3 regions of the Kitasatospora sp. NPDC088264 genome follow, and region 3 is predicted to be linked to each of the others. Evidence: predicted binding sites of a transcription regulator. Region 3 holds the regulator's gene; each other region holds the start of a gene.
The links. The regulator HrcA, encoded in region 3, represses chaperone genes, less so after heat shock. The targets are predictions, from matches to a motif close to TTNGCACTCNGNNNNNCNGAGTGCNAA.
Positions count from the first base shown of each region.

Region 1: the regulator HrcA is predicted to act here: its motif matches at 4,420-4,446, upstream of groL (chaperonin GroEL).
Region 2: the regulator HrcA is predicted to act here: its motif matches at 3,144-3,170, upstream of AB0O82_RS20225 (FmdB family zinc ribbon protein).

Region 1 covers NZ_JBFBIR010000021.1:5,242-12,602, forward strand. The annotation lists gene AB0O82_RS18510 (trehalose-6-phosphate synthase) at 1-511, opposite strand, end outside; gene AB0O82_RS18515 (glucosyl-3-phosphoglycerate synthase) at 562-1,563, opposite strand; SAM riboswitch class I at 1,711-1,847, shown strand; gene thrC (threonine synthase) at 1,865-3,145, shown strand; gene AB0O82_RS18525 (MoaD/ThiS family protein) at 3,185-3,463, shown strand; gene AB0O82_RS18530 (cold-shock protein) at 4,053-4,256, shown strand; gene groL (chaperonin GroEL) at 4,603-6,225, shown strand; gene AB0O82_RS18540 (hypothetical protein) at 6,321-6,677, shown strand; gene AB0O82_RS18545 (PadR family transcriptional regulator) at 6,799-7,182, shown strand; gene AB0O82_RS18550 (hypothetical protein) at 7,179-7,361, shown strand, end outside.
Region 2 covers NZ_JBFBIR010000024.1:54,276-61,636, reverse strand. The annotation lists gene AB0O82_RS20245 (sigma-70 family RNA polymerase sigma factor) at 405-1,376, shown strand; gene AB0O82_RS20240 (hypothetical protein) at 1,517-1,780, shown strand; gene mscL (large conductance mechanosensitive channel protein MscL) at 1,791-2,210, opposite strand; gene AB0O82_RS20230 (hypothetical protein) at 2,241-2,513, opposite strand; gene AB0O82_RS20225 (FmdB family zinc ribbon protein) at 2,800-3,132, opposite strand; gene AB0O82_RS20220 (MFS transporter) at 3,326-4,597, opposite strand; gene AB0O82_RS20215 (potassium/proton antiporter) at 5,085-6,569, opposite strand; gene AB0O82_RS20210 (penicillin acylase family protein) at 6,881-7,361, shown strand, end outside.
Region 3 covers NZ_JBFBIR010000073.1:16,230-23,590, forward strand. The annotation lists gene AB0O82_RS34320 (PDZ domain-containing protein) at 1-632, opposite strand, end outside; gene AB0O82_RS34325 (16S rRNA (uracil(1498)-N(3))-methyltransferase) at 703-1,452, opposite strand; gene dnaJ (molecular chaperone DnaJ) at 1,563-2,702, opposite strand; gene hrcA (heat-inducible transcriptional repressor HrcA) at 2,779-3,813, opposite strand; gene htpX (zinc metalloprotease HtpX) at 4,077-4,997, shown strand; gene AB0O82_RS34345 (hypothetical protein) at 5,048-5,632, shown strand; gene AB0O82_RS34350 (DUF3097 domain-containing protein) at 5,657-6,484, shown strand; gene AB0O82_RS34355 (Uma2 family endonuclease) at 6,491-7,048, opposite strand; gene hemW (radical SAM family heme chaperone HemW) at 7,090-7,361, opposite strand, start outside.

The DNA of each region.
Region 1 (7,361 bases), on a different contig from region 3:
GCGAGAGGTGGTAGTCCTGGACCAGCACGGCGGCCCCGGGGGCGGCCTCGGCGGCCAGCGCCTCGGCGAAGGCGGCGTTGTAGGCGCGGTAGGCGGCCCACTCGGTGCGGAACCCGGCGTCGAAGGCGGGGGCGGTGGGGGTGGCGTAGAGCAGGTGGTGGACGAACCAGAGGGTGGAGTTGGCGACGCCGTTGTAGGCGCGGGCGAAGGTGTCGGGATCGATGTCCAGCATGCGGACGGCCTGGCCGCCCACGTCGTGCCCGGCGAGGTCGAGGCGGCCGTCCGGGGCCCCTCTGGCGGCCTGCCGGTCGGCCGCGCCGAGGGCGGCGCAGACCCAGACGGCGTCGGGGTCGTCGATGGCGGAGAGGCCGGAGACCAGGCCTCCGCCGCCGCGGCGGAGGGTCAGCGTGCCGTCGTCCGCGGTGCCGAACGACACCGGTCCCCGATTGGAGGCCACCAGGACGGGGGCGGTGCCGGTCGCACTCGAACGTTCGGTCGTGAGATCGCCCATGGTTGGTACGTTGCCGGGGCTCCGGAGCGGCAAACCCTTTCGGTGGGTGTTCAGTGTCGGGTCGCGTACTCGGGCACGGTGTGCATGGGCGGGCGTTCCAGGGCGGTCACCGGGTGGGTGTGGGCGGTGAACTCCCGGCTCTGCGGGTCGCGGGTGAACTGGGTCAGCAGCGGGTGGACCAGGTCGGCCGAGGCCTTCAGCCGGTGGGTGCGGTCGAGGCGTTCGAGGGCGGTGCGGTAGATGGTGGCGGCCATCCGGCCGAGGGCCTGGCCGTCCTGGTGCCGGTGGTGCCGGACGCCGACGTCCACCTGGGCCAGGGCGTCCAGCCCGACCGTCTCCAGCGCGTCGACCAGCAGGCCGAGTTCGACGCCGTAGCCGGTGGGGAAGGGGAGCCGTTCGAGCAGCGCGCGGCGGGCCGCGTACTCGCCGCCGAGCGGCTGGACGAAACCGGCGAGTTCCGGCCAGTGCAGGTTGAGCAGCGGGCGGGCGACCAGTTCGGTGACCCGGCCGCCGCCGGCCGGGACCACCGCGCCCTCGGTCTCCAGCGGCCGGTCGTACATGGCCTTGACCAGCTGGATGTCCGGTTCGGTGAGCAGCGGGCCGAGGATGCCGGAGACGAAGGCCGGGTCGAACTCGCGCAGGTCGGCGTCGACGAAGCAGACGATGTCGCCGCGGGTGACCAGCAGCGAGCGCCAGAGCACCTCGCCCTTGCCGGGGACGGCGGGCAGCCGGGGCAGGATCGCGTCGCGGTACTCCACCCGGGCGCCGGCCCGGGCGGCGGCGGCGGCGGTGGCGTCGGCCGAGCCGGAGTCGACCACGACGAGTTCGTCGACCAGCGGGAGGCGCTCCATCAGCTCGCGGCGGATGGTGCGGACGATGTCGCCGACGGTGGCCTCCTCGTCCAGCGCGGGCAGCACCACGCTGACCGTGTGGCCGGTCCGGCGCTTGGCCTCCAGCAGGGCGTGCACCGGCCGGTCGACCGCGCTCCACGAGCGGCGGCGCAGCCAGGACGCCGCCTGCGGGAGCAGCGCGGGGGTCGGTTCGGCGGGCACGGGACTCTCCTCGGCGGGGTCGGTGGGACGCGCCATCTCGCGTGGCGGACGATCCCGTTCGGGGTTGACGCCTTCGGATACAGTCTTCGTACAGCGGCCGGACCTTTGCACGCCGGGGTCGCCGTTGAGCACCACCACAATTTCACAAGCTCATCCAGAGGGACTGAGGGAACGGCCCGTTGACGTCCCGGCAACCTTCTCGCGCGGCTGTCTGTCGACAGGCCCCGGCGGGACAGGTGCCAATTCCGGCCTGTGGCGCGACCGTGCCACGGGGAAGATGAGGAGAGAGGCCTCCGCCATCATGGCTATCGACACTGTCGCACCCGCATCCGTGGACCTCGGCCCCGCCACCGCGCTGTCCTGTCGGGAGTGCGGCACCCGCTTCCCGCTCGGTCCGAGCTTCGCCTGCCTGGAGTGCTTCGGCCCGTTGGAGATCGCGTACGACTTCGGCAGCGAGGACGCCGAGGCGCTGCGCCGCCGGATCGAGGCCGGCCCGAGCTCGATCTGGCGCTACGCGCCGCTGCTGCCCGTCCCGGCCGACGTCGCCACCAAGCCCAACCTGAACCCCGGCTGGACCCCGCTGGTCAAGGCGGACAACCTGGGCCGCGAGCTGGGCTTCACCGCGCAGCTGCACATCAAGGACGACTCGGGCAACCCGACCCACTCGTTCAAGGACCGCGTGGTGGCCTGCGCCATCGAGGCCGCGCGGGCCTTCGACTTCACGACGCTCTCCTGCTCCTCCACCGGCAACCTGGCCGGCGCGGTGGGCGCGGCGGCCGCCCGGGCCGGCTTCAAGTCCTGCGTGTTCATCCCGCACGACCTGGAGCAGGGCAAGGTCGTCATGGCCGGGGTGTACGGCGGCGAGCTGGTCGGCATCGAGGGCAACTACGACGACGTGAACCGCTTCTGCTCGGAGCTGATCGGCGACCCGGCCGGCGAGGGCTGGGGCTTCGTCAACGTCAACCTGCGCCCCTACTACGGCGAGGGCTCCAAGACGCTGGCGTACGAGATCTGCGAGCAGCTCGGCTGGCGGCTGCCGGAGCAGATCGTCATCCCGATCGCCTCCGGCTCCCAGCTGACCAAGATCGACAAGGGGCTGCAGGAGCTGATCAGGCTCGGCCTGGTCGAGGACCGGCCGTACAAGGTCTTCGGCGCCCAGGCGGCGGGCTGCTCCCCGGTGTCGGCGGCGTTCAAGGCCGGCCAGGACGTGATCCGCCCGGTCAAGCCGGACACCATCGCCAAGTCGCTGGCGATCGGCAACCCGGCGGACGGCCCGTACGTGCTGGACATCGCCCGGCGCACCGGCGGCGCGGTCGAGGACGTCACCGACGCCGAGGTGGTGGACGCGATCCGGCTGCTGGCCCGGACCGAGGGCGTCTTCGCCGAGACCGCGGGCGGGGTGACCGTCGGCGTGCTGAAGAAGCTGGTGGAGACCGGCCAGCTGGACCCGGCCAAGGAGACCGTCGCGATCAACACCGGCGACGGCCTGAAGACCCTGGACGCCGTCGCCGGGGCCGGGATGACCGCCGTCATCCGCCCGACCCTGGCGTCCTTCCACGACGCCGGCCTCGCGTCCGCCTGAATCCCCCCACCCCGCTGGGCCCTGTCCGCTAGGAGAACCATGAGCGCCAACGTCCGTATCCCCACCATCCTGCGCACCTACACCGGCGGCGCCGCCGAGGTGGCCGCCGAGGGCGCCACCCTGGGCGAGGTCATCGCCGACCTGGAGAAGAACCACGCGGGGATCGCCGCCCGCATCCTGGACGACGCCGGCAAGCTGCGCCGCTTCGTCAACGTCTACGTGAACGACGACGACGTGCGCTTCGCCGAGGGCCTGGCGACCGGGATCGCGGACGGCGCCAGCGTCTCGATCATCCCGGCGGTGGCCGGCGGCTGCTGAGCCGCGCCCCGATCCGGGCACCCCGCCCGAGCCGCTCGTCCGACCGGCCGTCCGCGCGTACGGAATTCCGTTCTCCGTACGCACGGGCGGCCGGCCGCATTTCGGCGGGAATATGGCGGGGTCAAGTCGGAGTAGAGTGTGGCTCGGTTGGGAACAGGGCTTCCCCTCATCCTCACCCGCGAATCACCCGCGAATCGCCGGACGGTCGTCCGGCCGCTGAGACCGGTCGGGTGCCTGGGCCGTGAAACATGTCAGGCAGATGTCAGAATTCCCGCGGGGATTTGCAGTAATCCGTCCGCTATGTCCGGCGTGAAATGCCGAATTCCTCCCGCTTTGGCCCGTCCTGCCCCTTGGCGTGGTGCCGGAATTCCCCGCAGCTGACCCTGTTGCAGAGGGCGTCGATCCGGATACATTCAGCCGCGGTCGACGTAATCACCCGCTCACAGGGCGCCGTCAGGCACCCCCGGCGGAGGGTTGCGGCGTGCACGGCTGCGCCCAGGGGGGGTTCCCCGGGCCGGCCTTCAAACCAGACCCGGGCCCGCGACCTGCGGGCGCGTGAAGGGCCAGCACAGCACTAGGGGAGTTCGGAATGGCTCAGGGCACCGTCAAGTGGTTCAACGCGGAGAAGGGCTACGGCTTCATCGCGGTCGACGGTGGTGCGGACGTCTTCGTCCACTACAGCGCGATCCAGATGGACGGCTACCGCACCCTCGAGGAGGGCCAGCGGGTCGAGTTCGAGATCTCCCAGGGACAGAAGGGCCCGCAGGCGGACATGGTCCGCGCCGCGGTGTGACCCCCTTCCGACCCCAGGAGCTCGGCGCGGCCCACGGCTGGTGACCACTCGCTTCTCGACGGGCCCGTGCGACACGCGTCGTACGGGCCCGTCGGCGTTCCCCGGCGGGGAGTTGCGCGGGTCGGCGGGAGCGCCCCGGGCGGCTCGCGGGATCGCGATTGGGCTTGCACTCGACCACCCCGAGTGCTAATTATTGGCGTTAGCACTCACAGCGTGAGAGTGACAGCGGACCGGGTCGGTGAGGCCCCCGGGAGCGGTAGGGGAAAGGACCCCCGCACACCAGGGCCGTCCGTCGCGGGCACCCCTTGGTCCGAGCAGTCGACCGTGTCCCGGAGGACCACTTCTGATGGCCAAGATCATCGCCTTTGATGAGGAAGCTCGCCGCGGCCTTGAGCGTGGCATGAACCAGCTCGCCGACGCAGTGAAGGTCACGCTCGGCCCCAAGGGTCGCAACGTCGTGCTGGAGAAGAAGTGGGGCGCCCCCACGATCACCAACGACGGTGTCTCCATCGCCAAGGAGATCGAGCTCGAGGACCCCTACGAGAAGATCGGCGCGGAGCTCGTCAAGGAGGTCGCCAAGAAGACCGACGACGTCGCGGGTGACGGCACCACCACCGCCACCGTGCTCGCCCAGGCCCTGGTTCGCGAGGGTCTGCGCAACGTCGCCGCCGGCGCCAACCCGATGGCCCTGAAGCGCGGCATCGAGAAGGCCGTCGCCGCCGTCTCCGACCAGCTGCTGGCCCAGGCCAAGGACGTGGAGACCAAGGAGCAGATCGCCTCCACCGCCTCCATCTCGGCCGCCGACACCCAGATCGGCGAGCTCATCGCCGAGGCCATGGACAAGGTCGGCAAGGAAGGCGTCATCACCGTCGAGGAGAGCAACACCTTCGGTCTGGAGCTCGAGCTCACCGAGGGCATGCGCTTCGACAAGGGCTACATCTCCGCCTACTTCGCGACCGACCTGGAGCGCATGGAGGCGACCTTCGAGGACCCCTACATCCTCATCGCCAACTCCAAGATCGGCTCGGTCAAGGACCTGCTGCCGCTGCTGGAGAAGGTCATGCAGAGCGGCAAGCCGCTCGTCATCATCGCCGAGGACGTCGAGGGCGAGGCCCTGTCGACCCTGGTCGTGAACAAGATCCGCGGCACCTTCAAGTCCGTCGCCGTCAAGGCCCCGGGCTTCGGCGACCGCCGCAAGGCCATGCTCGGCGACATCGCCATCCTCACCGGTGGCACCGTGATCTCCGAGGAGGTCGGCCTCAAGCTGGAGAACGCCGGCATCGACCTGCTGGGCACCGCCCGCAAGGTGGTCATCACCAAGGACGAGACCACCATCGTCGACGGTGGCGGTGACAGCGAGCAGGTCGCCGGCCGCGTGAACCAGATCCGCGCCGAGATCGAGAACAGCGACTCGGACTACGACCGCGAGAAGCTCCAGGAGCGCCTCGCCAAGCTGGCCGGCGGCGTGGCCGTCATCAAGGCCGGCGCGGCCACCGAGGTGGAGCTCAAGGAGCGCAAGCACCGCATCGAGGACGCCGTCCGCAACGCGAAGGCCGCCGTCGAGGAGGGCATCGTCGCCGGTGGTGGCGTCGCGCTGCTCCAGGCCTCGGTCGCCTTCGACAAGCTGGAGCTGGAGGGCGACGAGGCCACCGGTGCCAACATCGTCAAGGTCGCGCTGGAGGCCCCGATCAAGCAGATCGCGACCAACGCCGGCCTGGAGGGTGGCGTCGTGGTGGAGAAGGTGCGCAACCTCCCCGCCGGTCACGGCCTGAACGCGGCCACCAACACCTACGTCGACCTGATCGCCGAGGGCATCATCGACCCGGCCAAGGTGACCCGCTCCGCGCTGCAGAACGCCGCCTCCATCGCGGCGCTGTTCCTCACCACCGAGGCCGTCATCGCCGACAAGCCGGAGAAGGCCGCTGCGGCCGCCGGCGGCGGCATGCCGGGCGGTGACATGGACTTCTGATCCTGATCGCACCGATCGGATCGGCTGGTTCCTGATCGTGTGGGCGGTCCCCTTCGGGGGGCCGCCCACACGGCGTTCTACCGGAGAATGGACAGATGGCTTCCGACGACATCGAGACCGCGCTGCACAACGCGCGGGCGCTGATCCTGGCCGACCTCACCTCGCGGGACGTGGCGGACGCCGCCGTCGTCTCCCTGGTGGAGCAGGCCGTGACGCACCGCCGCTGGTGGTTGGAGCAGTGGCCGGACGGCACCGGGTACGTGCTCGGGCTGGTCGCCCAGGACATCCAGGACGCGCTGCTGGAGGCGTACGGGCGCTGGCCGCTGTGCACCGCCTGCGCCGCCGACGGGGACCCGCACGCGCTCGGCGTGGAGCCGGAGCTGGGGCCGGAGCCGCACTGGGTGTGCGGCAAGCAGGGCGCGGTGGTCGCGCCGGTGGGGGAACTCTCCTAGCCCGCTCGTGGTCCGCTCCCAGCCCGCTCCTGGTCCGTTCCCAGTCCGCTCGTGGTCCGCGTCGTGGACCGGGCGGCGGGAGTACTGGACCTATAGGTAGGTTGACGATATATGTAGTCGTATGACTGAACGCTCGATGCAGGAGCCGACGCTGCTGCTGCTCACCGCTCTGGCGGACGCCCCGAGACACGGCTACGCCCTCATCCAGGAGATCGCCGCCATCTCCGAGGGCCGGGTCAAGATGCGCACCGGCACCCTGTACGGCGCCCTCGACCGCCTGCTCCAGCAGGGGCTGATCGAGGTCGCCGCGGAGGAGGTCGTGGACGGGCGGGCGCGGCGCAGCTACGCGCTGACCAGCGTCGGCCGGGAGGCGCTGGCCTCCGAGGCGGAGCGGCTGCGGGCCGTCGCCACCGAGGCGGAGCGCCGTCTCGCGAACGTCTGGTCGGCGCTCCAGGGCAAGCCGGAGCCGGAGGGGAAGTCGATGATGAGGGGGTTCTTCGCATGACCATGACCACACCGACGATGGGGGCGCCTTCGACCGCGCTGCGGGCGGCGCTGCAGTTCTACCCGCCCCGCTACCGCCGGGAGCGCGGCGAGGAACTGGCCGCGGTGTTCGCCGACACCACGGCGGAGGCGGGCCGCTCGGCCGTCGCCCGTGAGGCGTTCGACCTGGCCGCGTACGGG
Region 2 (7,361 bases), on a different contig from region 3:
CACGGGTGATAGCGATTCGGCATCGTTTGTGGGGAGAACCTGCGTGCGCCGGGGAGCGGGCGCCGGCGGAAGGCGGGGGCGCGCGGGAACGCGCGTGCCCGTTCGGGGGTTTCACCCTGTATGGCGGCCGGTGGGGCGGCGGGCGCGTGTGCGGGGCGTGACGGAAGCGTTCGGAAGCGGTAGTGGAAACGACACCGTAGGTGTTCGTCCGGTCACCCGGTGTCCATGGCCGGGGTGAAAACCAGCAGGGTACTGCATCGCGGGGAAGAATCTGAGTGACTTGGGAATGTTGTCCGGATTCTGTTCGTTGGATCGTTACGTGTGAGCCCCGGCGGGGCCCGCACTTCTTGCCCTCTCGGGGGGCAGGCAGGCAGACCTCGGCAATTCCAGCAAAGGGAGCAAGCATGGCCACCCGTGCCGTCGTTCGCGACAGGGCCGACCGGACTCGCGCGGCCCGCCCGACCAACCTTGAGGCCGACCGCGACCTGGTCGGTATGTACCTCGACGAGATCGCCAGGACACCCCTGCTCGATGCCGCCGAGGAGGTCGAGCTCTCACTGCGGATCGAGGCCGGCGTGTACGCCCAGCACCTGCTGGAGGAGGGCGTGTTCCCCGAGGGCGTGAAGCGCGAGGAACTGGAGGCGATAGCCGAGGACGCCGAGCGCGCCAAGGACGTCTTCATCCGCTCCAACCTCCGGCTCGTGGTGGCGGTCGCCCGCCGGTACCCGCGCAGTGGCCTTCCGCTGCTGGACCTCATCCAGGAGGGCAACGCCGGCCTGGTGCGCGCCGTCGAGAAGTTCGACTACGCCAAGGGCTTCAAGTTCTCCACCTACGCCACCTGGTGGATCCGGCAGGCGATCACCCGGTCGATCGCCGACCAGTCCCGCACCATCCGGCTGCCCGTGCACCTGGTCGAGGAGCTGGGGCGGATCCGGCGGGTGCAGCGGGAGAAGTCGAAGGAGCTGGGCCGCGAGGCCGAGCCGGCCGAGATCGCGGCCGAGCTGGACACCACCGAGGCCCGGATCAAGGACGTGCTGGACTGGGCCCGCGACCCGGTCAGCCTCAACATGGCGGTCGACGACGAGGGCGAGACCCAGTTCGGCGACCTGGTCGAGGACACCGGGGCGACGTCCCCCGAGGACGCCGTGATGGTGATGCTCCGCCGCGAGGAGCTGGACGGCCTGATCGGGCGGCTGGACGACCGCACGGCCTCGATCATCCGCTCCCGCTACGGGATGGAGGACGGCCGCGAGCGCACCCTCACCGAGGTGGGCAAGCAGCACGGCCTCACCCGCGAGCGGATCCGCCAGATCGAGAAGCACGCGCTGGCCGAGCTGAAGAAGATCGCCGACCACGCGGGCTTCGAGGCCGCCTGAGAACCCGAGCCAACTGCCTGCGGCTCCATCCCGCCCCGGGCCCTGGTGCGGAGCGCTCCGCACCAGGGCCCGGGGTGTGTCGCGGGGCTCTTAGGCTGGAGGGACGGGACGATCCGGACGGCAGTCGACGGGAAGCGGAAGTGAGCAGGGTGAGCGAGCAGGGGCAGGCGCGGGAGCCGGAGCAGGGGCAGGGGCAGGGGCAGGGGCAGGGACAGGGTGAGCAGCAGGGGCGGGAGGAGCGGCCGGCGGCGCCGAAGGCCCGGCTGGTCTTCCGGGACCCGCTGGACCAGCAGTCCCGGGACGACACCGACACCGGCTGGGGTGAGCGCCCCGGGGCGGGGGAGAGCGGTGGGCGGGGGCTGGACTGGTACCTGAGCCAGCGCCCGCCGCACCACGGGGACTGAGGAGCGGTGCTCAGCGCTGCGGGGCGATCAGCGCGTCGCGGATCTCGGTGAGCAGTTGGACCTCCTTGGCCTCGGCCTCCGCCGCCGTCTCGGCGGTGCTCTTCCGCCTGGCGGCCAGCCTGTTCATGGGCACGATCAGGACGAAGTAGACGACGGCCGCCGTGATCAGGAACTGCAGCAGGGCGCTGAGCACCGATCCCCACAGGATGAGGATCCCGGACGTGACCTCGCCGGTGGCGTTCAGCTCGCAGGGGCCCTTGAGGCAGGAACTGTAGGACGCCAGGTCCTTCGTTCCGAAGACGCCGACGATCGGATTGATGACGCCCTTGACGAAGGCGTTGACGATGTTGGTGAAGGCCGCGCCGATGACGACGGCGACGGCGAATTCGACGACGTTTCCACGCAGCAGGAATTGCTTGAAGCCTTTCATGCCGCCGTGAACGACGAAGTCGTTGCCCGGTTACGGGTGATCTTCCGTTGGGCCGGATTGACAACCCGTCCGGCCCACCGGGCCGCCCGGCGGCGCCGGCAGCCCGGCCCGCGCGGGCCCGACCGCGAGCGCCGCGGCCACCGCGAGCAGCACCAGCGCGGGCACCCCGGCCCGGTGCCGTACGGCGTGCCGCCAGCGGTGCCACCCGCCGGCCCCGCGCCGGATCGGCGGGAAGCGCGGTACCTCCCGCCGGGGCGGTACGGCGGGTGCGGGCAGCGGTACGGAGAGGCTCATGGTCGTCATGGTCACCACCGAGATCGTGGGGGCCGCTCCTGTGCGGGCCGGTCGTTCTCCGGCGACCCCTACGATGTGCGCCGCGCGCCGCCCCGGAAAGCCCTTCTCCGCAGCCTGTGGACAACTCGGGCCCTGTGGACGAATTCGTACACCCGCACGAGTGCATCCGGCCCGCCCGGGATGACGAACCGGGGCGACGAGTGGTGACGGCGAACCGGGACGACGAAGGCCCGCCGCCCCGCGAAGAACGCGGGGTGGCGGGCCTTGTCGATGCGCTGGGCGTCCGGCGCCGAGGTCAGCTCGCGGCCGGAGCCGGGCTGGAGGAGCTGGAAGAGCTCGAAGAACCGGAGGACGAGGACGTCGATGACGTCGAGGACGACGCCGGGGTCGAGCCGGACGACGACGCCGAGGAGCTACCGGAGGAGCCTGCGCCCACCGTGCTGCTGGAGGACGAACGGCTGTCGGTGCGGTAGAAGCCCGAGCCCTTGAACACGACGCCCACGGCCGAGAAGACCTTGCGGAGCCGTCCCTGGCAGTCGGGGCACGTGGTCAGCGCCTCGTCGGTGAACTTCTGCACCGCCTCCAGGCCGTTGCCGCACTCGGTGCACTGGTACTGGTACGTGGGCACTTGTCTTCCTCCTGGCACTCTCGCCTGATGAGTGCTAACGATGGTCAATGATGCGGCATTCCGCTGGATCAGTCCAGCGACTCCGATGTGAGATGAGCCGTGGCCGAGCCGCGCACGCTCTTCCACCGCGGCTCCGCGCCGCCCCCACCGCGCGCCGCCCACGGCTTCGCGCGGTGCGCCACCGCGTGCCCGCTCAGCCCTTGGCCGCGCCCACCAACTGCGGCGCGGCGCCGCGCTCCGGTGCGGCCGCGACCACCTGGCCCGGCGCGGTCAGCAGGTGCCGCAGCGACACCAGCGCGATCAGGCCCAGGCCGGCGCCGGCCACCGGCACCAGGAACCCGCTGGACGGCCCGTGGCCGTCGATCAGCTGCCCGGCGATCATCTGGCCGACCGCCAGGCCGAGGCCGATGGCGCCGGTCAGCCAGGTGAACGCCTCGGTCTTGGCGCCGTCCGCGACGAGCGTCTCGACCAGGGTGTAGCCGCTGATCAGGGTCGGCGCGATGGCCAGGCCGCAGACCAGTCCGGCGACGGCGAGCGCGATCAGGTTGGGCATCGCCCACAGCGTCGAGCAGCCCAGCACGAGCAGGGCGTAGCTCATGATCATCCGCTGCTGCACGGCCCGCCGCCAGGCGATCACGCCGTACAGCACGCCGGCCACCATCGAGCCGCCGGCGAAGATCCCGTACACGGTGCCGGCGGCGGCGTGCTGCCCGACCGAGTCGGCGAAGGCGTTCACCGAGACCTGCATGCCGCCGAACACGGCGCCCACCCCGAGGAAGGCCCCGGCCAGCAGCCGGACGCCGGGGGAGGCGAGTGCGGAGGCGCGCTGCACGCCGGGCTGGGGCACCGCCCGGGCGGGCGCGGTGCGCCGCTGGGCGGCGAAGGCCAGGCCGCCGACGAGGGTCAGCGTGGCCTCGGCGATCAGCCCGGCCGAGGGGCTGACCGTGGTGGCGACGGCGGTGGCCAGGATCGGGCCGATCACGAAGGTGAACTCGTCCGTCACGGACTCGAAGGCGAACGCGGTGCCCACCTTGGCCGCGGACGAGGCGGACGCGCCGTCCGCGGTGAACTCGGCGATCCAGCGGGACCGGACCATGGCGCCGATCTGCGGAACGCTCGCGCCGGCCGGGACGGCGGCCAGGAACAGGCTCCAGGCCGGTGCGTGGCCGAGCGCCAGCGCGATCAGCGCGCCGACCGAGGCCGCGTGCACCACGACGGTCGGGACGAGGACGGCGGTCTGGCCGTACCGGTCGGCGAGCCGGCCGGTCTGCGGGCCGATCAGGGCCTGGGCGACGGCGGCGACGGCCGCGACGGTGCTCGCGGTGCCGTACGAGCCGTGGGTGTCCTTGACGAGCAGCAGGATGCCCATGCTGAGCATCGCGTACGGCAGCCGCGCGAGGAACGCCGGTGCCAGGAACGTCCAGGCGCCGGGCGTGCGCAGCAGCGCGCCGTACCCGACCCGCACGGGGGCGGGGGCGCCGGCGGCATCGGCGGTGCCGTCGGCAGGGGTGGCGTTGGCGGTGTCACGCGGGGTCGCGGTGTCCGCGGGGTCGTCGACCGTTCGGCGGGCCGTCACGGTCGGTCCTTCCTGCTGCCTGGTAGCGCGGCAGGGCATGGGGTGGCCCCGACGGCGCCGAGAGTCGTCCTCTCGCGCGTCGACCGGGGTAGATACCGGGCCGGCCCGGCGTGGTGGCCGAGGTCCGGACCGCGGCCGCCGAACGGTCGCGCCAACTCTGCTTCAGGCAGATGCTGGGTGTGATCTGACCATCATACATATACGCGCGTAGATGTCGCGCGAATCCCCAGACTACAAGGCCCGTCCAAAATTGTCCTGCCCATCGAAGGTGAACAGCTGGTGAGGCCTTCCGGTCTTCCGGCCTTGCGGTCGCCACCCGCCGCCCACTTGCCCGGCTCAGCGCCCGACGGCGGGTCCCACCGCCCGACGGCGGGTCTCACCGCCCGTTCAGCCACCCCGCGAGCTTGCCGCCCTTGTCCACGGCCCGCAGCCGCCGTTCGGCCGCCTCGCCGACCTCGTCGGTGGTGACCACCAGCAGCTCGTCCCCGCCGCGCAGCACCGTCGCCTTGTCCGGCACGAAGGAGCTGCCCTCCCGCACCACCAGGGTGACGGCGGCCCCCTTGGGCAGCCGCAGCTCGCTGACCTCCACGCCGGACATCCGGGAGCCGGGGGAGAGCGCGACCGACAGCAGGTGCCCGTGCAGCTTCTCCAGCGGGGCGGACTCGATGTCCAGGTCCTGGCCCATCGAGCCCTCGCCGATCCGCAGCTGCTTGGCCACCCAGGGCAGGGTCGGGCCCTGGAGCAGGGTGAAGACGACGACCAGGATGAAGACGATGTTGAAGACGTCCTGGGCCTTCGGCGCGCCCGACACCAGCGGGATGGTCGCCAGCACGATGGGCACCGCCCCGCGCAGCCCGGCCCAGCTGAGCAGCGCCTGCTCCCGGCCCGGAACCTTGAACGGTGTCAGCGTCAGCACCACGGACAGCGGCCGGGCCAGGAAGACCAGCACGCCGCCGATCACCAGCGCGGGGACCACCGCGGAGCCCATGGTCTCGGGCGTGCAGAGCAGGCCGAGCAGCACGAACATGCCGATCTGCCCGATCCAGGCCAGGCCGTCGGCGAAGCCCCGGACGGCCGGGCCGTGCGGCAGCTTGGCGTTGCCGAGGATCACCGCGCAGATGTAGACGGCGAGGAAGCCGGAGCCGTGCAGCAGCGCGCCGCCCGCGTAGGCGAGCACGGTCAGCGCCATCACCGCGATCGGGTACAGGCCGGAGGAGGGCAGCGCGACGTGCTTGATCCCGTACGCGCCGAGCTTGCCGACCGCGAAGCCGACCGCCGCGCCGATCGCCAGCTCGGCGATGATCGTGCCGACCAGGACGTACCAGGAGTCCAGCTCGCCGGTGGTGGCGAAGGCGACGACCAGGATGACCACGGGCGCGTCGTTGAAGCCGGACTCGGCCTCCAGCAGGCCGGTGAGCCGGTGCGGCAGCGGGACCATGCGCAGGACGGAGAAGACGGCGGCGGCGTCGGTGGAGGAGACGATCGCGCCGAGCAGCATCGAGGTCCGCCAGTCCAGGCCGACCAGCCAGTGCGCGCCGGCCGCGGTGACGAACACGCTGACCCCGACGCCGACGGTGGCGAGCACGGTGGCGGCCGGCATCACGGGTCTGACCTCGCGCCAGCTGGTCTTGAGGCCGCCCTCGGCGAGGATCACCACGAGCGCCGCGTAGCCGAGCACCTGGGTCAGCTCGGCGTTGTTGAAGGAGACGCCGATGCCGTTCTGGCCCAGGGCGACGCCGATCCCGAGGTAGATCAGCAGGCTCGGTAGCCCTGAGCGGGTGGATATCCGCACGGCGACCACCGCGACCAGCAGGATCACGGAGAACTCGAGGAGGAGCTGGTTCAGGTGGTCGATGTTCACGCAGTGGCACCTCGTGCAGGCAGGGGCGGGCGGGGTGTCTGGTGGTGCTGGAGGGCGCGACCCGTTAAGAAGGCGTCAATGCTCCTGTTGCGGATCGTTACTCAGTCTAACATTTTGCCATATCTTTAGTTTCTTTTCCTCCTCGGGCCCCCAACCGCCGCTTCCGGGCCTCCTCGTTGACCTCCTCCGATCCCACGGTGAGCGTCCCCCGTGCACGCCGCTCGGCCGACTCGGCCTAATGTGGTGCCCTGTCACGGCCCCCGGCCCTGGACACGCCCGCCCGCCCCGAAGTCAGGACCGCAAGGACCCAGATGCCCCGCTCGAAGAAGTTCCGGCGCGCCCGTCTGATCGTGATCGTGCTGGTCGTGCTGCTGGTGGCCGGCGTCGGCTACGGCGGCTACCGCGGGGTCACCGCGGTCCGCGCGTCCTTCCCGGAGGTCGACGGCACCGTCAAGGTGGCGGGCATGAGCGCGCCGGTCGACGTCAAGCGGGACGCCAACGGCATCCCGCAGCTCTACGCCGACACCAACGAGGACCTCTTCCGCGCCCAGGGCTACGTCCAGGCGCAGGACCGCTTCTGGGAGATGGACGTCCGGCGGCACATCACCGCCGGCCGGCTGTCCGAGATGTTCGGCGACGGCCAGGTCGACACCGACGCCTTCATCCGGACCATGGGCTGGCGGCAGGTGGCGCAGAAGGAGTTCGACACCAAGCTGTCGGCCGACACCAAGAAGAACCTCCAGGCCTACGCGGACGGCGTGAACGCCTGGCTCGCCGAGCACCCCGGCGGCG
Region 3 (7,361 bases):
TGGTCGGAGAGGAAGGCGATCCGGTCCCCCACCCACAGCGGCGAGTCGAGCTGGCCGTCCAACTCCTCGTGGACGCGGACGAATGCGTCCCGCCCGATCCACAACTTGCCCGCCCGGCCGCCCCGGTAGCGCTTCCACCAGGCCGGCTCGCGGTTGTTGACGGTGCCCAGCAGCACGCGGTCGCCGCCCAGCTCGAAGGCGAGCCCGCCGACCGGCCCGTACGGCAGCCGCACCGACTCGCCGCCGTCCAGCGGCACGGCGTGCGCCCAGCTGCGGCGCAGGGTCGCCTCGCCGGCGGTGGTGAGGGCGATCGGGCGCCCGTCGGCCGTCCAGCCCCGCACCTCGGTCTGCTCGCTGCCCCAGTGGGTGAGCCGCCGGGACGGCCCGCCGTCCACCGGCACCACGTGCACCTCGGGCGCGCCGTCCCGGGTGGAGGTGAAGGCGATGTGCCGCCCGTCGGGGGCGAACCGGGGGTGCCGGACGGGCACGTGATCGGCCGTCAGCCGCCAGGCCCGGCCACCGTCCAGCGGGGCCAGCCAGACGTCGTCCTCGGCGACGAAGGTGACCAGGTCACCGTGCAGATGGGGGTGGCGCAGGTAGGCGCCCGCAGAGGTGCTCAGGGGTTCCGTCACGCGGTCAGCGTAGGCACGTGCGCGCACGGCGCGGGCCGGTTCGGGCAGACTCCGACCGCACGGGCGCCGGCTACGACCAGCGGCCGGTGCGCCCCAGCAGCAGGGCGCCGGCGGCCACCCCGGCGGTGGAGGTGCGCAGCACCGAGGGGCCCAGCCGGTACGGCCCGGCACCCGCCTCGGCGAACGCGGCCAGCTCCTCCGGGGAGACCCCGCCCTCCGGGCCGACCACCAGCACCACGTCCCCGGCCGCGGGCAGCGCGGCCAGCGCCAGCGGCTCGGCGCCCTCCTCGTGCAGCACGGCGGCGAACGCGGCCCCGGCCAGCAGCGGCGCCAGCTGCCGGGTGGTCGCCGGCTCGCGCACCTCGGGGAAGCGCAGCCGGCGGGACTGCTTGCCGGCCTCCCGGGCGGTGGCCCGCCACTTGGCGAGCGCCTTGGCGCCCCGGTCGCCCTTCCACTGCGTGATGCAGCGCGAGGCGGCCCACGGGACGATCACGTCCACGCCGACCTCGGTCATGGTCTCCACCGCGAGCTCGCCGCGGTCGCCCTTGGGCAGCGCCTGGACGACGACGATCCGCGGCGCCGGCTCGGGCTCCCGGCGGACGGCGGCCACCGTGACGTCGATCGCGTCCTTGCCGAGCACCGCGGCGACCGTCCCGTCCACCCCGAGGCCCAGCCCGTCGGCGAGGGTCACCGCCTCGCCCGCCGCCAGCCGCCTCACCGCGGCCGCGTGCCGCCCCTCCGGCCCGTCGAGGCGCACCACGGAGCCGGGCGCGGCGGCGGCGATCCGCTCGGTCTCGACGACGAAGACGGGGGCGGTCATGCGGGGAACCTCCGGGGGTGGGGCGGATCGGGAACGCGAAAGGGGCGCCGGGCAGAACCCGGCACCCCCGCGCGGACGGCCAGGGCCCAGTAGCGGCCCCGGCCTAGGGCCTAGCGGCCGTTGAACGCGTCCTTGAGGCGCGAGAACAGGCCCTGCTGGCCCGGCGCGAACTGGCCGGACGGCCGCTCCTCGCCGCGCAGCACCGCGAGCCGGCGCAGCAGCTCCTCCTGCTCGGGGTCGAGCTTGGTGGGCGTCTGCACCTCGACATGCACTATCAGGTCGCCCCGGCCGCCGCCGCGCAGGTGCGTGATGCCGCGGCCGTGCAGCGGGATCGACTGGCCGGACTGGGTGCCGGGCCGGATGTCGACCTCCTCCAGCCCGTCCAGGGTCTGCAGCGGCACCTGGGTGCCGAGGGACGCGGCCGTCATCGGGATGGTGACGGTGCAGTGCAGGTCGTCCCCGCGCCGCTGGAAGACGGTGTGGGTGGTCTCGGCGATCTCGACGTACAGGTCGCCGGCCGGGCCGCCGCCGGGGCCGACCTCGCCCTCGCCGGCCAGCTGGATCCGGGTGCCGTTGTCGACACCGGCCGGGATCTTGACGGTCAGGGTGCGCCGGGCGCGGACCCTGCCGTCGCCGGCGCACTCCGGGCACGGGGTCGGCACGACGGTGCCGAAGCCCTGGCACTGCGGGCAGGGACGGGAGGTCATGACCTGGCCCAGGAACGACCGGGTGACCTGGGAGACCTCGCCCCTGCCGCGACACATGTCGCAGGTCTGCGCGGAGGTGCCGGGGGCCGCGCCCTCGCCGCTGCACGTGGTGCAGGTGACGGCGGTGTCGACCTGGAGTTCCTTGGTGGTGCCGAAGGCGGCCTCCTCCAGGGTGATCTCCAGCCGGATCATGGCGTCCTGGCCGCGGCGGGTGCGCGAGCGCGGGCCGCGCTGGCCGGCCGCGGCGCCGAAGAAGGCGTCCATGATGTCGGAGAAGCCGAAGCCGGCCGCCCCCGCGCCGAAGCCGCCCGCGCCCCCGCCGCCCGGCGAGAGCGGGTCACCTCCGAGGTCGTAGACCTGGCGCTTCTGCGGGTCGGAGAGCACCTCGTAAGCGGCGTTGATCTCCTTGAACCGCTCCTGCGTCTTCGGGTCCGGGTTGACGTCCGGGTGCAGTTCGCGTGCCAGGCGCCGGAAGGCCTTCTTGATCTCGTCCTGCCCCGCATCCCGTCGGACGCCGAGTACCGCGTAGTAGTCCGTGGCCACCAAATGCTCCGCTTGTTCCGCCTGTAGTAGTGCTGCGACTGGACACCGCCGTCAGAGGTTCCGACGGCGGCCTGTGCTACGACTCGGCCAGGATCTGGCCCACGTACCGCGCCACCGCACGCACCGCCCCCATTGTGCCCGGATAGTCCATCCGGGTCGGACCGATCACACCCAGTTTGGCCACGCTCTCGTCGCCCGAACCGTAGCCGACCGACACCACCGAGGTGGAATTCAGCCCCTCGTAGGCGATCTCCCGCCCGATCCGGACCGTCATCGCGGCGTCCGCCGTCTCACCCAGGAGGCGGAGCAGGACGACCTGCTCCTCCAGGGCTTCCAGCACCGGCTGGATGGTCAGGGGGAAGTCGTGCCCGAAGCGGGTCAGGTTGGCCGTGCCGGCCAGCATGATCCGCTCCTCGTTCTGCTCGGCGAGCGCTTCGAACAGCGTCGCCAGGACCGTGCTGACGGTCGGGCGGTCCGGCGGCTCGAAACCCGCCGGGAGCTCCTCCAGGAACCCCGGCACGTCCGGCAGCCGCTGGCCGACGGCCCGCGCGTTGATCCGGGCCCGCAGGTCTGCCAGGACCGTCTCGCCGACCGGGCCCGGGCAGTCGACCATCCGCTGCTCGACCCGGCCGGTGTTGGTGATCAGGACCAGCATCACCTTGGTCGGGGCCAGCGCCACCAGCTCGATGTGCCGGACGGTGGACCGCGACAGCGAGGGGTACTGCACCACCGCGACCTGTCGGGTGAGCTGGGCGAGCAGCCGCACCGTCCGCATGACCACGTCGTCCAGGTCGACGGCGCCGTCCAGGAAGTGCCGGATCGCCCGGCGCTCGGGGGCGCTCATCGGCTTGACCTCGGCGAGCTTGTCGACGAACAGGCGGTACCCCTTGTCGGTGGGGATGCGCCCGGCGCTGGTGTGCGGCTGGTGGATGTAGCCCTCCTCCTCCAGCGCCGCCATGTCGTTGCGGACGGTCGCCGGGGAGACTCCGAGGTTGTGCCGCTCCACCAGGGCCTTGGAGCCGACCGGCTCCTCGGTGCCCACGTAGTCCTGGACGATCGCGCGGAGCACGGCGAGCTTGCGGTCGTCCAGCTGGCGAACCTCACCGGCCATGGGGCACACACCTCCGTCTTCGCACGTTGTCCGTTCGTGTCACGCATGCTGCTGCCCGCTCCGGGAGGATCCCGGCTCCGGCACCCGCTTTGGCACTCTGAACCTGCGAGTGCCAAAACCGTACCTGCCAGTGTAAGGCCCGGGCCCAACGGCAGGAACGGCCCGGCCGGAGTGATCCTGCCCGCAGTTCCCGGCGCGGGGGTGGTGCCGCGGGGCCGTCCGGGTGGCAGCATCGAAGACGACGGCGAATGGAGGAGCAAGCAATGTCGAGCTCGGGCCAGCACACCCGTTTCGCGCCCGACCGCGGTCTGACCGGCCGCATGGTCGTGACGATGTTCGTGATCGGGCTGCTGTACGTCGGTTTCACCGGTCTGCTGATCGTGCTGCTGCGCGGCGCCTGGCCACTGATCGTCCTGATCTCCGGCGGGCTGTTCGTGGCCCAGTTCTGGTTCAGCGACAAGATCACCGAACGGGCGATGGGCGCCCACCAGGTGACCCCTGAGCAGTACCCGCAACTGCACGGCACCATCGACCGGCTCTGCGCGCTGGCCGACATGCCCAAACCCCGGGTGGCGGTCGCCGACAACGACATGCCGAACGCCTTCGCCACCGGCCGCAACCCGCAGAACGCCGTGGTGTGCGTCACCACCGGCCTGCTGCGACGGCTGGAGCCCGAGGAACTGGAGGGCGTCCTCGCCCACGAGCTGTCCCACGTCGCCCACCGGGACGTCGCGGTGATGACCATCGCCGGCTTCCTCGGCGTCCTCGCCGGGGCCATGACCCGGATCGCCATGTACGGCGGGTTCATGGGCGGCAACCGCAACAACAACGACCAGAACGCGGCCATCGTCGCCCTGATCATCCCGCTGGTGTCGATGGTCGTCTACGCCATCAGCTTCCTGCTCACCCGGCTCCTGTCCCGCTACCGGGAACTCGCCGCCGACCGCGCCGCCGCCCAGCTCACCGGCCGGCCCAGCGCCCTCGCCTCCGCGCTCACCAAGGTCACCGGCCAGATCGCCGCCATCCCCAGCAAGGACCTGCGCCAGGCGCAGCCCTACAACGCCTTCTACTTCGCCCCCGCGCTGAGCGCCCGGGAGACCGCCTCCCAGCTGTTCTCCACCCACCCGACGCTGGAGAAGCGCCTGGAGCAGCTGGCGAAGATCTCCGAGCAGCTCGGCCGCTGAGGCCCCGCCCCCCTGCCGCCCTCCCGACTCCCTCCTCCGAAAGGACCGCCGTGGGAATCCTGGACACCCTGTTCGGGCGCACCAAGCCCGTCAAGCCCGACCTCGACCAGCTGTTCGGCGTCCCGTCCGCCGCCCTCACCCTGGAGGCCGGGGCCGGGTTCACCCCCACCGGGCTCGGCTCGGTCTGCTTCGCCGCCGTCGAGGGCGCGGCCTTCGGTCAGGTCGAACAGCAGGTACGGGCGCTGCTCGACGCCGACACCGAGCGCGGCGGCGTCCCGGTGGAGGCCTCCAAGGACGGCTACGGCTACTCCTGGCTGCTCGCCCGGCACACCCCCGAGGAACTGCCGGACCTGGTCAACGACCTGCACGCGGTCAACAGCGAGCTGGAGGCGAACGGCTTCGGGCCGCAGCTGCTCTGCTCGCTGGTCGGCTTCCGCAACCCGGACGGGCAGTCGCTGGCCCTGGTCTACCTCTACAAGCGCGGCACCTTCTACCCCTTCGCCCCGATGCCCGGCGGCGGGGAGCGGCGCAACAGCCCGCTGGAGCTCCAGGTCAACGCGATGCTCGGGAACGACCTGCGGCTGGAGAAGGACCTCAGCCGCTGGTTCCCGGTCTGGGGCGCGCCGGGCCTCTGACGGTCCGTCCGTATAGTCGCTTTCATGCGCAGCCGCCAGTACGGACCCGACCTGACCCCGCCGTGGAAGAAGCAGCAACCCGCCCCGGAGGTGACCGCCGAACGGGACCTGGTGGTGGAGGAGGCCGTCACCGGCTTCTGCGGCGCGGTGGTGCGCTGCGAGAAGACCGCCGAGGGCTTCACCGTCACCCTGGAGGACCGCTTCGGCAAGCTCCGGGTGTTCCCGCTGGTGCCGCGCGGCTTCCTGCTGGAGGGCCGGACGGTCACCCTGGTGCGCCCGGCCGGCCCCGCCCCCTCCCGTACGCCGGGCCGCACCGCCTCCGGCTCCGTCGCCGTCCCCGGCGCCCGGGCCCGGGTCGCCCGCGAGTCGCGGATCTACGTCGAGGGCCGGCACGACGCCGAACTGGTCGAGCGGGTCTGGGGCGACGACCTGCGGATCGAGGGCGTGGTCGTCGAGTACCTGGAGGGCGTGGACGACCTGCCCGCGATCGTCGCCGACTTCGCCCCCGGCCCGGGGCGGCGCCTCGGCGTCCTGGTCGACCACCTGCTCCCCGGCACCAAGGAGCAGCGCATCGCCGCCCAGGTCACCGGCGACGCCGTCCTGGTCGTCGGCCACCCCTACATCGACATCTGGCAGGCCGTGAAGCCCGCCTCCGTCGGCATCGCCGGCTGGCCCGCCGTCCCGCGCGGCGAGGAGTGGAAGGAGGGCGTCTGCCGCCGCCTCGGCTGGCCGGTGAACACCCCCGCCGCCTGGAAGCGGATCCTCTCCACGGTGGACAGCTACAAGGACCTGGAGCCGGAACTGCTGGGCAAGGTCGAGGAGTTGATCGACTTCGTGACGGTTCCGGAGTGAGGCCGATCAGACGTACTGCTGAAAGTCCGTGGTGTCCAGATCGATCTCAAGCAGGCTGACGGGGACGGGCTCGCCGAACTTGCTGGTCCGCTCGGACATGTACCTCGGGAGGCCGGACCCGGGATCCCTACCCAACTCGGTCAGCAGCACGCAGACCCCCTTGATCGGGTCCACGATCAGGTACGCGGGGACGGAGCCCTCGGCGTAGAGCTCCCGCTTGGTCCGGTAATCACGATCGACACTGGTCTTCGACACCACCTCGACCACCAGGGTGACGGCGGGCGACGGCAGCAGTCGTCCGTGCTCCTGGACCGCCCCGCGTTCGAAGACGACCAGGTCGGGCTGGGGTTCGCTCGCCTGGCCGGGGATCCCCAGGTCCTGGGTCGTGAGTGGACGCCACCGACCATACGGAAGCTGGTGCTGAATCGCCAGGACGATGAGATTGTGGACCATGTCAGGCCCCGCCATCATCACGATTTCCCCCCTGATGAGTTCGGCCTTGATGCCCTCCGGCACCTCCAGGTTCTCGAAGATCCCGGTCATCCGATCATCGATGGCGGTCATCGCACGCTCCCTCCGACGGCTGACACCCACGTTAACGAATGTCAGTCCACCAGGTCACGTACGACCGCGTCGGCGAGCAGCCGGCCCTGGAGGGTGAGGACCGCGCGGCCCTGGGCGTACGGCTCGGCGGCGAGGAGGCCGTCGGCGAGGTGGCGGGCGGCGGCGTGGCGGCCGGTGTCGGTGAGGAGGGTGAGCGGGATGCCCTCGGCGAGGCGCAGTTCCAGCAGGATGCGCTCGACCCGGCGGTCCTCCTCGGCGAGCACCTCGCGGCCCAGGGCGGGGGTGCGGCCCTCGGCGAGGGCCTGGGCGTAGG